Regions from separate parts of the Paenibacillus sp. FSL M8-0212 genome, predicted to be linked through region 1. Evidence: riboswitches for the same ligand, from Rfam matches in the RefSeq annotation. Region 1 holds a riboswitch; the other holds the start of a gene.

Region 1 (8,085 bases):
AATTATCGAGTACACGGCGCATGCCCTGTTCATCCATATGCCAGATCAGCGGTTCCTCCGGGAGGTCAATATCAATATCAAATTGCTCTTTCTCCCAGACCGGGTACCAGGCCGCCGCCGTTTCCCTGACGATCCGCAGTATATCTTTCTCTTCCAGCTTCAGTGTATATTTCCCGCTCGTGAGCAAATTGTAGGATAACATGTTGTCAATGAGCCCACCGAGGTCCTCCATTTTCGCTTCCATGCGATGTAATGAACGGTCACCTTGCTCGCTCAGCTCTTCCTTGTGCAAAGCATGCATATGTCCACGAATTACCGTTAGCGGGGTACGCAGATCGTGGGAAAGCCCCGCAATGAGACGTTTGCGCAATTGTTCTTCCTCGCGTTCACGGTGGCGGCTGTTGGACAGTTGATGCACCATCTGATTGAAGGATTCTTCCAGTTGACCAATCTCGTCTGACCGGCGGATATCTACCGGAAGCGGGAGGCCTTCCTTGCCTGTGGTCATCATGGCCGTCTGCAAACGAATAAGTCGTTTGCGAATGCGTGCGAAGAAGAGAATCGACATAATGATGAAGATCAGAAAGATGAGGGTCATTACGATACCAAGATACAAGAGTTCCATCGGCCAGTTACTCTGATTCATTTGCAGAAGTGACCGCGGCACTTCAATGATCATGAATCCCTGTCCTTTGTCCTGCTCATCTCCGCCAATATATGCAACTACGGTGAGTGGATCGCGAAAGGAAGCTTCTTTCATGAATTGCACTGTATTATTTACATTCCATAAGGCTGGAATATGAGTCTCTGTCGTTTGCCCGGAATCCAATGACCATCTCAATGTCGTGTCTGTCCTGCCATCCGGCGACGTGGATTTTAGAAGCGTTACATCTTCACCACCGAGAATAAGTAGGGTCTCCCCTTTCACATTCACACGATACATCGAAGATTTGGGATACGAGCCATGTAATTGCTCCAACCGGGCCTTAATCTCTTCATCCGAAGCACCATCCAGGTTCTTCGCTTCACGTGACCAGAGGTTACTTATCCGAGTAACATCACCATAAGGTGCCGCTCGGTTCGTATTCGTGTCCGTGTTATTCACTACGACAATATATATAACGGATATGATCGGAAGCACAACGGGCACAAATAATACAGCCGCCAAGATCAGGAGGATGTATCTGGACATCAAGGACCGCCCAAAGCGAAGCTTGCGCCGCCCGGATTGCTTTTGAATCATGCTTCGTTCTCCCTTCATGATCTTCCGTTCCCTGAACCACCGGATCATGGCTTCTTCACACGATATCCCACACCACGGACCGTCTGAATAATTGCAGGATTGGCCGGATCAAGCTCCAGCTTTTCGCGTAGATGCCGAATATGTACCATTAAAGTTTTGTCCCCATCCAGATAGGGCTCGTTCCAAACGGCTTCATAGATCTGCTCTTTGGTTCGAATCATGCCCATATGTCGTAGCAGGTAGGCGAAGATGTGGAACTGTTTTCCCGATAAAATAATCTCATCCCCCGTCTCCTCATTAACGATCCGGTTGTCCTTCTCATAGATGGAGAGATGATCCAGCTTCAGGGCAGCATCCGTGGATACCGCTGTTCCTGCCTTACGCAGCTGTACTTCAATCCGGGCAGCCAGTTCATCGGGGTGAAATGGTTTGGTCACATAGTCATCGGCAAAATCAAGACCGTGTAACTTGTCGTCAATAGACGTTCTGGCCGAGAGCATGACAATGGGCACGGCAGGATGTTCTTTTTTCAGTCGCTGGCCTACCGTAAATCCATCCAGCCCGGGCAGCATGACATCCAGAATAATGAGTGAGCAACCGACAGCAGCCTCCGCTGCACCTTCACCACTGCCGAGCCATACCACCTCATAACCGCGCTCCTCCAGATCGGCTCTGACCCAAGTCGCAATTTCCGTATCATCTTCAATATATAACAGTTTGGTTTTCATCCGAATAATCGTTTCCTTTCTGCCCTCATTGGGTTAATGATATATCTGAGCATCATCATGATAAAAGCTGTCTATACCATATGGATTCATGTCTTGTTGAAGTCTCGCGTTATCACGCATTCTAATTATAGCTTATCCATTAACTCGGGTAACGTCATATCCATCAAGTCTACCAAGTACATACTAGTTCTACACCTGACGGGAGGAAATTCATTATGCTGCTGGAAGCCATCTATCATCAACCGAAACGAAACTGGGCCTATGCCTATGACCAAGATACAATCCATCTGCGTTTGCGTGCCAAAAAGAATGATCTGACCGAGGTACATGCCCTGACCGGGGATAAATATGCGTGGGATGCAACCAAAGCGCTGGTTCCCTTAACGAAGTTCACCTCTGACTCCATGTTCGATTACTTCGAAGGCGAAGTGAAACCTCCCTACCACCGACTCAAATACTCTTTTCTGCTCAAAAGCGGCGAAGAACAGATCTGGATGACCGAGACGGACTTCCAGGAAGAAGAACCGGACGATCCGGGTCGTATGTTCCAGTTCCCTTATATTCATGCCAGAGCTGTATTCACACCCCCTGCATGGGTTAAGGATGCGGTGTTCTATCAGATTTTTCCTGAACGATTCGCCAACGGCAACCCGGATATCAGTCCGGAAAAGGTAGAGCCGTGGGGCGGCGAGCCAACACCTTTCAATTTCTTCGGCGGTGACCTTCAGGGCGTGATCGACCATCTGGATTACATCAGCGATCTTGGCATTAATGCGATCTACTTCACACCCATCTTCGAAGCCACCACCAATCACAAATACGATACAGAAGACTACCTGCGGGTAGACCGGCACTTTGGTGACGCAGATACCGTGAAACGACTGGTCGAGCTGTGCCATGCACGTGGAATTCGTGTACTGCTGGATGCTGTGTTCAACCATTCCGGGAAGACATTTGCGCCGTTTGTGGATGTGCAGAAGAACGGAGAACAATCCAAATACAAGGACTGGTTCCATGTACACGAATACCCGCTGGACGTGAAGGACGGTATTCCTACGTATGAGACCTTCGGATTCGAAGCGCACATGCCAAAGCTGAATACGGAGAATGCCGAAGTTAAGGCCTATCTGCTGGAGGTTGCTGAGTACTGGATCAAGGAAGTGGGCGCGGACGGATGGCGGCTGGATGTGGCAGACGAAGTGGACGATGCATTCTGGCGCGATTTCCGCCGTGTAGTCAAAGCCGCTAACCCGGATGCCTACATTTTGGGCGAAGTATGGAACGAGTCTTCCTCCTGGCTGCAAGGTGACCAGTTCGATGCGTCCATGAACTATCCGTTTACCGATGCCGTGAATGCTTTCTTTGTGAAAAATACAATGCACGCCGAACAGTTCGCGAACTCCATCGGACGACAGTTGTCCCGTTATCCGCTTCAAGCCAGCGAGGTAGCGTTCAACTTGCTCGACAGCCACGATACCCCGCGGCTGCTCACGCTGTGTGAAGGCGACCAGCGCAAGATGAAGCTGGCTGCGTTATTCCAGTTCAGTTATATGGGCGCTCCGTGCATCTATTACGGAGACGAGATTGGCATGGACGGCGAACATGATCCAGGCTGCCGTAAATGCATGGAATGGGACGAAGCGAAGCAGGACCGGGAGCTGCTCGACTTTTATCAGAAATTGATCTCCCTGCGTCATGCTCACCCTGCCCTGCGTGCAGAAGGCACCGTTCGTTTCCTGCAGGCTCGTCCCGATGGCAGCCAACTGGTATTTGAGCGGCAAAATGAGGAGGAACGCATTCTGGTTCTGTTCAATCGATCAGAAGAGACGGCTATTGTCGAGCTGGAGGCTGGTGACGAGGAATGGACCGAGTTATTCGGCGGAAACCATCGTACCGCCAAGGAAGATGGCGTACTCGCCATTGAACTGCCCGCGTATGGATATGCCGTACTGAGTACGGCTGTGAGCCAGGACTAGAGTCATAATACACATACATCTGAAGTCACATATAAATAGCCTATCTTCGCTTCATCTGGCAGCATAAAACAAGCGTCCTGCAGAACCCGGATTTAGGTTCGCGGACGCTTGTTTTTGTATAGCCGTTATACATCATAATGTCACTGATTTATATATCGATGGTCCCGGTTCAGCTTAAACCTGAGTATCCTTGTCCACTTGAGCATTGTCCGCCCCACTTGTAGTTGTGTCAGAATCCGCTGGCTTTGACTCCGACTCAGGCTCGGCACGCTTTGCCTTTGGTTTAGCCAACTTCTGCATCATTTTGCGGCCGGTTGGTGTCTGGGCCAGTCCGCCCTGGGCTGTCTCCCGATGGCGGCTCGGCATCGCGCTGCCTACTTCCAGCATGACGTCGATGACTTCGTCTGACGGAATGGCGCTACGCACTCCGGCCAGGGCCATGTCAGCCGCAGCCAGCGCCGTAACCGCACCCAGTCCATTACGGACGATGCAAGGAATTTCAACGAGGCCTGCAACCGGATCGCAGATCAGGCCCAGTGTATTTTTTAACGCCAAACCAACGGCATGAACGACCTGTTCCGGTGTACCTCCACGCAGTTCAACCATGGCACCCGCAGCCATGCCGATAGCTGAACCCACTTCCGCCTGACAGCCACCTTCGGCACCGGAGATAAATGAATTGTTGGCAATAACATAACCAATCGCTCCCGCACAGAACAACCCGTTCACCAAATGTTCGTCCGTCCAGCCAAACCGCTCTTGTGAACTGATAAACACACCCGGGATGATGCCGCAGGAACCTGCTGTTGGTGTTGCCACAATCCGCCCCATGGAGGCATTCACTTCAGATACACACAGGGCATACGCCATGGCAAGTGCGGAAGCATCTCCTGAGCAAGTCTCACCCTTGCGAATGTACTCGGCCATTTTTTTACCGTCTCCACCTGTTAATCCACTGCGTGATGTTGTATCTTCCGTTAACCCTTTGCGTACCGCTTCCTTCATCACCTGATAATATTCAGACATCTGCTTCACAACATCCGCTTCCGGTGTATTGGTCTCCTGAACCTGCTCCTCGATCATCAGCTGAGCAATGGTTTTGGATTCCGCTGTACAGATCGTATTCAGTTCGTGCAAATGTTTAAACCGCATCCGAATCAACTCCTCTCTTCAAATCGATAACACGAATGTCTAACACATGGTCCAGCTCCTTTAGACGCTTGAGCATATCAGGATTAGGTACACCATCCATTTCCATCGCGGTAAGTGCTTCGCCATCACGGGCTTTCCGGTCCACCTGCATATAGCCGATGTTAACCCCGGATGAACTGATCGTGGACGTTACCGATGCAAGCACCCCTGCCTTGTCTGCATGTCGCAGAACGAGTGTTGGAAACTCACCACTAATCTGAACACGAAAATCATTCATCGCATGCACCGATACACTGCCACCACCAATGGATGCACCGATTAAGGAGCAGGCACGTTCTCCATGCCACAACTCAATTTTGACCGTATTCGGATGAGGAGCAGGCAGGCCACTTGTATAAAACTCAACCTCCATGCCTGCTTCCTCTGCGTATTGCTCTGCATCCGGGATACGTGGATCGTCTGTGACATAGTCCAAAAGACCGCCGATCAGTGCCAGATCTGTTCCGTGCCCCTGATACGTGTCAGCGAATGAACCGTATAACGTCAGCCGGGCACGATCTGGCTTACATCCCAGCCACTGACGAGCGATTCTTCCTAACCTTGCCGCACCAGCTGTATGTGAACTTGAAGGCCCCGTCATGGACGGACCAATAATTGAGAAAACATCTTTAAATCGCACCTTTTAACCCTCCATTATTAATCATGATTCATATTTGTAAAATGTATTCGTCATTTCGATCCAGGAGTTCCATCCACAATGTCCCCTTATTTAGGGGGTATGATGACATCAAAAAAGGACAGAAGAAGGCCTCAGGCCCTCTCTCTGTCCTCGATACCTGAGAGTTTCACGATCAGCAGTGTCTCACGACAAGGTGCATTGCCTGCGATTACAGACAAGTTCACCGGTCTGACTGATCATATACCCCTTGGGTGGCGCAGTTCGCGCACTCTCCAGAGTTGCGTCCAACGATGGTACATTTACCTGAGAGATTAACCACTGCGCCGGGTGCGTAGCAGCTTGCTCCTTCGGTGCCTGAGCACTAGCCATTGTGCTCGGCTAACCCAGGACTCTCCCGCTCGTTATCATCCGCTTATATTCACTTCCTCGTTCAACTCACATCGAACGTGTGTCTTCTGTTCTATTGGATCATATCTGGTACATATACTTACAGATTAATATGCTACACATTATATGTCAATAAAAGTGACGTATAATTACCATCTTTATCAACTCATTAGGAATGATTAGGCAGCTTCAATTCATTTATCCAAGCTTGAAGCTTCTCTTTCGTCCATCCTTCGTTCTCACCCATGATGGAGTACCGCAAGCCATTCTCACTCCATGATATGTTCCGAATGCTCTTCATATATGAACCCTCGGTGTTACGAACCTTAATCTTGGCTTCATCCGGCATTAGTGTATCGTCCACATTTTCTTCCGGCATCTTGAATACCGTCAGGCTGACTTCTACCTTGTCGTTACTTACATAATACAAGGTTACTTCATCTCTGCTCAGCTCACCGCGCAATGTAGACATTTCGATCCGTGATAGTTCGAATTCTCCACTCATGTCCTGTAGGAACGGCTGTTCCAACGCTTTTTCCGCTTCCTCTAGAGTCACTTCGGAATTCTGCATCATATCGTTCAAGTCCTTCACATCGACCTCCTTAGGGATGTCAATTACGAAAGTATCCTTTGTGAATTCAGGGTCATACTGAATCGGATCATAGACCATTTCTGATTTTCCATCCCCATACGCGCTGTTTACTTTGACAATCATCCACGTTTTGGGATCTACCCAATACTCTGAAGATATGGAGAATGCGCCTTCTTCTTTTGGTGTCAATTCAATATGAATGACGTCCTGTCCATGAAGTTTCTCCTGTCCCATCATATTCACATCATGCGTAGTACGTAACCGCTCTAGTTGATCGAGCAATATTTGCTTCTGGGTTTGATTAGGTTGTTGTGACACGGATGATGCATCCATGGAATATGCTGCCCCTGTTTCTTTTTCATATATGATGATCTTCTTTCCATCATTAACTGCGTAACTGACATTGCCATTCTCTGATGTTTCCGTGCGCTTTCGTCCGGTTTCACCATCTACCCATTCCTTAATTTGCATCGTGTTAGTCAGCTTGTCATCCGCCCATATCTTCATCACACCTTCCGCATAATACGAGGCGGGTTCTGTTTCTGCTGAGACAACCTTCTCAATCATCTCATCTCCTGACATAGCCAGCATATCCTTCTCCGCGCAACCTCCAAGCAGGGCGCCTGCCAACACAGCAGTACCCAGCATCATCCATCCTTTTTTCATCATCTTATCCACCCTCTCTGCGTTTACATTCTCCATGTTCAGGCAATCGGCATGCTGCCAGCGTTCCATATCCTTCGTATGACCACATGCGCATATCCCCTCCGTGCTTTATTGCAACCCGTTTGGCTATACTCAATCCCAATCCCGAACCACCTGCATACGTCTTCTCCTCCTGATTCTGGTGTTGAACATAGGGTTCGAAGATACGAATGAGCTGTTCCTCAGGAATAGCAGGACCTTCGTTTTGTACTATGATCAATGTTGCTCCAGCCCTGTAGTTATCCAATTCAGCTCTAAGCGAAGGAATAATCCATTCAGGAAGCTCCCAATCTGAAGCAATAACCCCTAGTCCCATTACACCGTTCGTCCTTGTGTGGCGTAGTGCATTATTTATCAGATTATCTGTCAGGCGCATCAGTTGTTCGGGATGAACTCGGTACAGTTGATCTGTGCGGACATCCATCTTCACGTCAATCTGACCACGCTCGGCAAGTCCCTCATAGCTCCCAAGCAGCATATCAAAAAACTCTTCACCTTCCACCTTAACCATGGCCATCTCCGATTCACTGGAACCCAGCGCCGTATACATCTCAAGTTCACTAATCATCTGTTTCATCCGCTCCACATTTCCGAGCAGCACATCCTGATATTCCTGCCTTTCA
Region 2 (8,085 bases), 2.2 Mb from region 1:
ACTCCCCACTGCCTCACGTGCCTCCAACCGTTTCGCGATCTCCCCCGGTTCCTTCAACACACCAGTTCCATGGAGTACGTTGCACATCGCATACACCGTTTTATAGAATCCAATGTCCAGATTATCCAGCGGGTACACCTGAAACTTGCCAATAATTCGGACGATTTCAACTAAAATAGCTTCCATTCCATCCGGGTCAGAGTAACGACTTGTCGTCTGAACCTCTGCTTCACGGGGCTTATTATGCTGTCGTTGTAATGTTGTTGTTCGGATAAAATGACGCAGACGTTCGCTCTCTTCCGCCGTAAGCAGTGGACTCACCTTGTAATACTGATGCTCATCCATCGGCAGATCGACAGTGGATAAGACCAGATCATATTGATCTGTAGGTATCCGGGCAGCCTCGTACCAGGACACGCTATCCATGATCCGAATCTCGGGAATCTCCTTGGATAATCGGCTAGACAGCATGCGTGATGATCCAATTCCGCTTGTACACACGATGATCGCCCGGATCTCCCGTTTCAATGCACGTAACCTCTCGATGGAAGCTCCAAAGTGCATAACCAAGAAACCAATCTCCTCATCCGGAACGTCTGTGCCTGGCCAAGCTTGCCCCACAGATTTTTTGACATCTTCAAAAAGTGAATCATAATCCTTGCGAATCTGCTGCAAAAGCGGATTACGAATCATCTGTTGTCCTTCAATTCGCTCCATGACAGGTTGCATGTGACCAAGCAAACCTTCACGAAGCAAACGATCCTCATGAAAGGCGTAATGCGTTCTCGCCTGCATCTGATCAATCAGTGAATGTACCCTGTCCAGTAAAATCAAGTCGTCTATTGGCAACAGCCGCGAAGAGTGAATCCGCTGCTCTGTCTCAATTAATAGTCTATGAAAATAAGCTTGCTCATCTTGGGAGAATGTCAGCCCCAGCTGGGTGGATAACACACCACACAAGCGGGAAGCCATATAAGGTGGAACCTTCATTTCATCCTGCTCTGCGACTTCATCTCCCTTGTTCACCAGGGGAGGTATACGGCCAATGCCAAAGCCTTTACGAATCCGTACAACCGCTACGGATAATTGAATCAGCAACTTCATGTATTGGCGTTCCGGGATGTTCTCCAGCCATTCGATATCTGGTTGCCATAACGCATTCTCGACCGTAAGCACATCACCGTGCCCAATCATATCCAACAGTTTTTGGTTTGCGATGGAGCCTCCCTGTTCTGGCTGTCTTCCGAATAGGTCGGACTCATCCAGAAATTCGAGAGCAAGTGCAGCTATGGCTGTGCGATGAATCGTCTCACTTCCGTTAATCTTGACGCCATATCCACGTCTGCGAACCAGCTTCAGTCCCGCCTGACGAATTCGTGACTCCAGATCGTCCAGATCAGTGGTTACGGTGGATACGGTCACTTTCAGATCCGAAGCCAAGGCGAGTAACTTTACAGGCTCCGGTTCATCCAGCAGGATGCAAAGCATGAAGAGCTTACGCTCTTCCGGCGTAAACTCTACATATTCTTTACCCTCTAGTTGCTGGCGCAATATAGCCAGATCATCGGAACCAGCATCAATTCGGATACCGGTTCCTGATTTTTTTTCCAGCCTCATGCCCAAAGGTTCAAGCCATTGTTCAATCATTTGCAGCTCCCGGTGAACCGTTCGGGTACTGACCTTTACTTCAACGGCGATTTCGCCAGCAGTTACTTCATGTGGATGCTCCAGCAGGAACTCCACGATTTCACGTTGTCTTTTGGTAATACTCATATCTCAGCCTCCGGCTCAGGGAAAACGAATGCGTGCAATTACTTTAGACGTTCAACGAGCGCATCGTATTCCGGGCTTTTTAGGAAGTTGTCGATGGATATATGTTCTGCGTTCGGCGCAACGGAGCGGGCACGATCGGTTAATATTTGTTGTGTGATGACCACATCTGCATCCGGCGGGATATCACTGATAGCCGTATTGGTCACCGTAACGTCAATCCCCTCTGCCTTCATCTTCTTGCGTAGAATGGAAGCACCCATGGCGCTCGACCCCATGCCTGCATCACAGGAGAAGACAATTTTCTTCACGTCTGTTTTGACTGTAGAAGAAGCCGTATCTGCGGCTCTGTCTGCTTCACGATGGTTAGCCGTAATGCCAGCGTTTGGAACGGTTCCTTGACTCTTCATATCTTTCATCCGACTGGATGCGGACTCCAGATCTTCGTCCTTTTGTTTACCCGTTTTCAGCAACACTGCTGCTACCAGGAAGGAAACGACGGCTGCTACAAGCACCCCTGCGAGCATTGGCAGATATCCACCTTTCGGTGTTAAGAGGAAATACGCGATAATACTACCCGGTGATGGTGCTGAAACAAGTCCTGCTCCGGTGAGCATAAATGTTAATGTACCTGCGACGCCACCCGCAATTGCGGCAAGAATCAGAATCGGTCTCATCAAAATGTAAGGGAAGTAGATCTCATGAATTCCCCCGAAGAAATGAATGATAACGGCACCTGGTGCAGAAGATTTGGCCATTCCGCGTCCGAAGAAACAGTAAGCAAGCAAGATACCAAGTCCCGGACCCGGGTTCGATTCAAGCATGTATAATACGGATTGCCCTAACTCTCTCGCTTGATCTGTTGCAATTGGTGTCAGAATCCCGTGGTTGATTGCATTGTTCAGGAACAATACTTTACCTGGTTCAATGATTAGGTTGACCAGCGGCAGCAAACCAAGATTCATTAAGCCTTGTACCCCGGCAGATAATACTTTGCTAATTGCTTCTACAGCAGGCCCGATGCCCAGTAGCGCAAAAATCCCCAAGATCCCGCCAATAATACCGGCTGAAAAGTTGTTAACCAGCATTTCAAATCCGGCTCTAACTTTACCTTCGATCGATTTATCAAACTTTTTGATGATCCATGCTGCCAGTGGTCCGGCAATCATGGCACCTAGGAACATCGGGATATCACTACCCACGATGACCCCGATGGTCATAATGGCACCCACGACACCACCACGCTGACCATGCACCATCGTACCACCGGTGTAACCAATTAACAGTGGCAGCAAATATTTGATCATCGGATCGACTAGCTGCGCAAGCGTCTCGTTAGGGAACCAGCCTGTTGGAATGAACAGAGCCGTAATTAATCCCCAGGCAATAAACGCTCCCATATTCGGCATGACCATACCACTCAGGAATCGGCCAAAACGCTGAACACCTACCCGTAGCCCACCTTTGGAATTGGACGATTGGTCCAAATTACTCATTGTATTATCCTCCTTGGATCAAGTGATTATGATTTATGAAAGGGGTATCATTTCTCCCCTGCTGTAATCCTAAGCGAGAATGCTCTCCTGTTCAATCAAATGAAAGCGTACTTTCGTCATGAACAATGATGACAACATTAGGTTATGTAATCGTTTTAATTGATGCATAATGTCTGAACCCACTGGTACACAAGGCTTTTTTTGCCTATGACTTTTATCATTTCCAAAATCAATTTCTAACCTATAGCTTGGTCTAGTCAGGCGATTCACATCCACAATCTGCTTCAATCCGCATTGGAAACCATTCTCGGAAAGCACAAAAAACCTGTGCAAGCCTCAGGCTCACACAGGTCGAAACAATATAAAGTTCATTTCAATTTATGATAAAATGTATGTTAATAAGTACAAGTTCGTTGATACTATTCTTCCGTATGTTTACGATACGCGTCTGCATTCATCAATGTAGACAATGCTGCTGTCAGATCTCCCTCAACACGGATTTCAATCATCCAGCCTTCCTCGTATGGAGAGCTGTTGACAAGTTCAGGGGAGTCCTGCAACGAATCATTCACTGCAATAATTGAACCAGTGACGGGAGAAAACAAGTCCGAAACCGTTTTGACCGATTCGATCGTTCCAATGCTGTCCTCTGCTTTTACATTGGTTTCAAGGTCAGGCAATTCCACAAACACAATGTCACCCAGCTGATGCTGCGCGAACTCGGTAATGCCAATACGTACAGTATCCTCCCCTACGGTTTGCACCCATTCGTGCTCTTCACTGTACAGGAAATCACTTTTCAATTCGCTCATCGATATCCGCCTCGCTTTTCATTAATGAGTACATGCGTTCTTTGACCTTAACCTTTTTCCCAGAACATAGCGTATGATATTTATGAATCAAATGTCAAGATACCTCACAATTTATTTGCTGAACACCTCTAAATCCTGTAACCCGATTACACTCTTTCTTCATATACTGGTGAACATTACAATAGTAAGCGCAGTCTTTTTAAATACACGAACAATAATATTTAAGATAAATTAAATATTCGGTTTTTAGTTATGATCTATGACATCGTTCTTGACATCGGCAGTGGATTCACGTTTTAATGAGAGGAGTAAATGTGTTTATTGGACTATGTTATACCCGCGGATGAATGTAAAGGGAGAGATTACCCGTGACACCCGATTCGGGATGTACATGAGGTAACGCCGAAGGAGTAAACCACCGATAAGCGGGGGTGAATCTCTCAGGCAAAAGGACTTTTACGGGACGCAACTCTGGAGAGCATCTATTCGCCCTGTGCGGGCGTTATGATCACCCAAGGGGAAACCTGCTGCACAACGCAGCGGGGTAACTCTCAGGTACAAGGGACAGAGCCTTAGAATACAGCGTGCTACTTGGCATGCCGATTCTTTGGCCTGTCCTTTTCCTTTTTCCCAAAAAACGAAAAACAGGATGTAGAACGGCGCTGCCATAGCTGCCTTACCATACTTATGTGATGAAAATATCTAGCGGAAAAATGTAAAAATACCATGGTTCATTGATCCACGATTGTATATCCGGCCGGTTGACGGCCCATGACGAGGTGATTTGATGTCCGATTTGCTTAGAACACCACTCTTCCCACTGTATCAGCAATACGAAGGCGTACGGTGCATTGATTTTGGAGGCTGGGAGCTTCCAGTGCAATTTAGCGGAATCCAGAAAGAACATGAAGCGGTGCGTGAGCGTGCTGGACTGTTTGATGTATCCCATATGGGCGAATTCACAGTACAGGGTGAGCAGGCTGAAGTTTTTTTGCAACAAATGATGACCAATGATGTGACCACGCTCGTTCCGGGTCAAGCCCAGTACACCCTGATGTGTTACCCAGATGGCGGTGTGGTGGATGATCTGCTCGTGTATAAGCTGGAAGATCAGCATTACATGCTCGTTGTTAATGCCTCCAACATCGACAAGGATTGGGCGTGGCTACAAGAGCACTTGATCCCTGGCGTAAGCATGACTAACGATTCGGAGCAGACGGCGCTGCTCGCCTTGCAAGGTCCACTGGCTGTAGACATTATCGGGAAAGTTACAGATACGGATGTATCCACGATTGAACCGTTTCGTTTTGTGCAGGATGCCGAAGTCTGTGGAGTAAAATTGCTGTTGTCCCGTACCGGTTATACCGGTGAAGATGGCTTTGAACTATATGTACCTGCGGACCAGGCTGCTGAGGTGTGGAATGGATTAATGCAAGCTGGTGAAGGTTACGGACTGGTACCAACCGGACTTGGTGCCCGGGATACACTACGATTTGAAGCGAAGCTCCCCCTGTATGGACAGGAATTGTCGGCAACCATCTCTCCGCTCGAAGCTGGCGTAGGCATGTTTGTGAAGCTGAATGCCGGACCTTTTATCGGATACGAAGCCTTGTTACAGCAAAAAACTGACGGGCCTGCCCGCAAACTGGTCGGCATCGAAGTGCTGGAGCGTGGTATTCCCCGGCCCCACTATCCGATTTACGCCGAAGGCGTACAGATTGGTGAAGTTACTACAGGCACACAATCACCTACATTGAAGCGTAATCTGGGGCTTGCCCTCATCGACAGCAAATACGCTGCGCTGGGAACCCCGCTGGAGATTGAGATCCGCGGCAAGAAACTAAAAGCCGAGGTCGTGAAGACCCCTTTTCATAAACGGACACGTACGTCGAAGACACCTACTCAAGGAGCTGATCAAGCATGAGCAAGCACCGTTACATTCCCATGACTGAGCAAGATCAGAGCGCCATGCTCGCAACCATCGGTGTGGATACGCTGGAGGATCTGTTTCAGGACATTCCAAAAGAGATCCGTTATCAGGGCGAGCTGCCCGTATCCTCCAAACTTGATGAATATGCGCTGACACGTCACATGTCCAAACAAGCTGGTGCCAACTCCAATTTCGAAACACACGCCAGCTTCCTCGGCGCAGGCATATATGATCATCATGTTCCTTCCGTCATCAATCATGTCATTTCCCGTTCCGAGTTCTACACTGCCTACACACCTTATCAGCCTGAGATCAGCCAAGGTGAACTACAGGCCATTTTCGAATTTCAATCCTACATCTGTGAATTAACAGGTATGGCTGTAGCCAATGCCAGCATGTATGACGGCGCAACTGCCTTTGCAGAAGCAGGTAATCTGGCCGCAGCAGCAACACGTCGCAAACAGCTTATCGTATCCCGTACCGTTCATCCGGAAGCCCGTCAGGTATTGCAGGCGTATGCGCACGGATTGAGCCTCGAGATTGTTGAGATTGGTTATAAGGATGGCGTCACTGATTGGGATGCCCTGCAAGCCGCCATATCGGACGATACCGCTGCTGTCATGATCCAGAGTCCAAACTTCTTTGGTGCTGTGGAAAATGTAAAACAAGCGGCTGACCTCGTGCATGCGCACAAAGGCCTGCTCGTTGTAAGTGCTAACCCGCTATCGCTGGGTCTGCTGGAAGCCCCAGGCAAGCTGGGTGCCGACATCGTTGTTGGCGATGCGCAGCCCCTCGGTATCGCCGCTTCACTCGGCGGCCCGACATGCGGATATTTCGCCGTATCCCAGCCTCATATGCGCCGAATTCCTGGCCGAATTGTAGGCCAGACAACCGATCGCAATGGCAAACGTGGATTTGTACTCACACTGCAAGCACGTGAGCAGCATATCCGCCGCGAAAAGGCGACCTCCAATATCTGTTCCAACCAGGCTTTGCTCGCGCTTAGCGCATCTGTATATATGTCCATCATGGGTAAACAGGGCATGATCGATGTCGCGGATCTGAATTTGCAAAAGAGTCATTACACCCTGAATACATTAACTGCGATTCCTCGAGTTGGCCTTACTTTTAATGCACCAACATTTAATGAGTTTGTGATTAAACTTCCTGAAGGAACAGACTTGGATACTCTTCAGTTGAAACTGCTGGATGCAGGCTTTATTGGTGGCTACGAACTCGGACGTGATTATCCGGAGCTTGCCGGACATATGCTGATTGCTGTTACGGAACGGCGCACTAAGGAAGAGATTGACGAATTCGCACGAGCATTGGAGGGATCACTGTGACTCAGGAAACGACGACGACAACGACAACATCGGTACAAGGACAATCGGTAACAGGTACCTCTTTCTCCACTTCGGCTCAATCTGAGACAGATACAACATTCAGTGCACAGACCTTATCTCCTGCTCCGGAACAATCATTGATTTTTGAACTCAGCAGCCCTGGACGTGTCGCTTATTCCTTGCCAGAATGTGATGTTCCTCGTCAGGCTGCCGATACGTTGATTCCCCGGGAAATGCTCCGTTCGGAAGCAGCAGCACTGCCGGAAGTGTTTGAGGTAGATGTTATTCGACACTATACTGCGTTGTCCCGCCGGAACTTTGGCGTAGATAACGGATTCTATCCACTGGGCTCTTGTACGATGAAATACAATCCAAAGATTAATGAGGATGTTGCCCGTTATAATGGATTCGCCAAAATCCATCCTTACCAGCATGAATCCAGCATTCAAGGTGCACTTGAATTGTTATATACGTTGCAGAACGACCTTGCAGGTCTGACAGGTATGGACGCTGTAACCCTGCAACCAGCCGCTGGTGCCCATGGAGAATGGACTGGACTTATGATGATTCGTGCCTACCACGAAGGTCGTGGCGAACAACGTACCAAAGTCATCGTACCCGATTCATCTCACGGGACCAACCCGGCAAGCGCAACCGTTGCAGGATTTGAAACTGTGACGATTCCATCCCGCGCAGACGGACTGGTCGATCTGGACGCACTCCGTGCAGCC

Evidence for each region. Region 1 has a riboswitch for glycine ahead of sdaAB (L-serine ammonia-lyase, iron-sulfur-dependent subunit beta). Riboswitches for the same ligand answer to the same signal wherever they lie in the genome.
Region 2: another riboswitch for glycine. It lies ahead of gcvT (glycine cleavage system aminomethyltransferase GcvT); the one in region 1 lies ahead of sdaAB (L-serine ammonia-lyase, iron-sulfur-dependent subunit beta).

What each region holds. Positions count from the first base shown of each region.
Region 1 is NZ_JBBORP010000001.1:1,946,811-1,954,895, forward strand. Features, by position in the region: gene MKX68_RS08555 (HAMP domain-containing sensor histidine kinase) at 1-1,243, opposite strand, end outside; gene MKX68_RS08560 (response regulator transcription factor) at 1,288-1,971, opposite strand; gene MKX68_RS08565 (alpha-glycosidase) at 2,187-3,947, shown strand; gene sdaAA (L-serine ammonia-lyase, iron-sulfur-dependent, subunit alpha) at 4,122-5,099, opposite strand; gene sdaAB (L-serine ammonia-lyase, iron-sulfur-dependent subunit beta) at 5,089-5,778, opposite strand; glycine riboswitch at 5,921-6,056, opposite strand; glycine riboswitch at 6,061-6,185, opposite strand; gene MKX68_RS08580 (LolA family protein) at 6,335-7,492, opposite strand; gene MKX68_RS08585 (sensor histidine kinase) at 7,428-8,085, opposite strand, start outside.
Region 2 is NZ_JBBORP010000001.1:4,146,371-4,154,455, reverse strand. Features, by position in the region: gene MKX68_RS18345 (BglG family transcription antiterminator) at 1-1,773, opposite strand, end outside; gene MKX68_RS18340 (PTS mannitol transporter subunit IICB) at 1,812-3,266, opposite strand; gene gcvH (glycine cleavage system protein GcvH) at 3,686-4,078, opposite strand; glycine riboswitch at 4,422-4,544, shown strand; glycine riboswitch at 4,548-4,648, shown strand; gene gcvT (glycine cleavage system aminomethyltransferase GcvT) at 4,866-6,002, shown strand; gene gcvPA (aminomethyl-transferring glycine dehydrogenase subunit GcvPA) at 5,999-7,354, shown strand; gene gcvPB (aminomethyl-transferring glycine dehydrogenase subunit GcvPB) at 7,492-8,085, shown strand, end outside.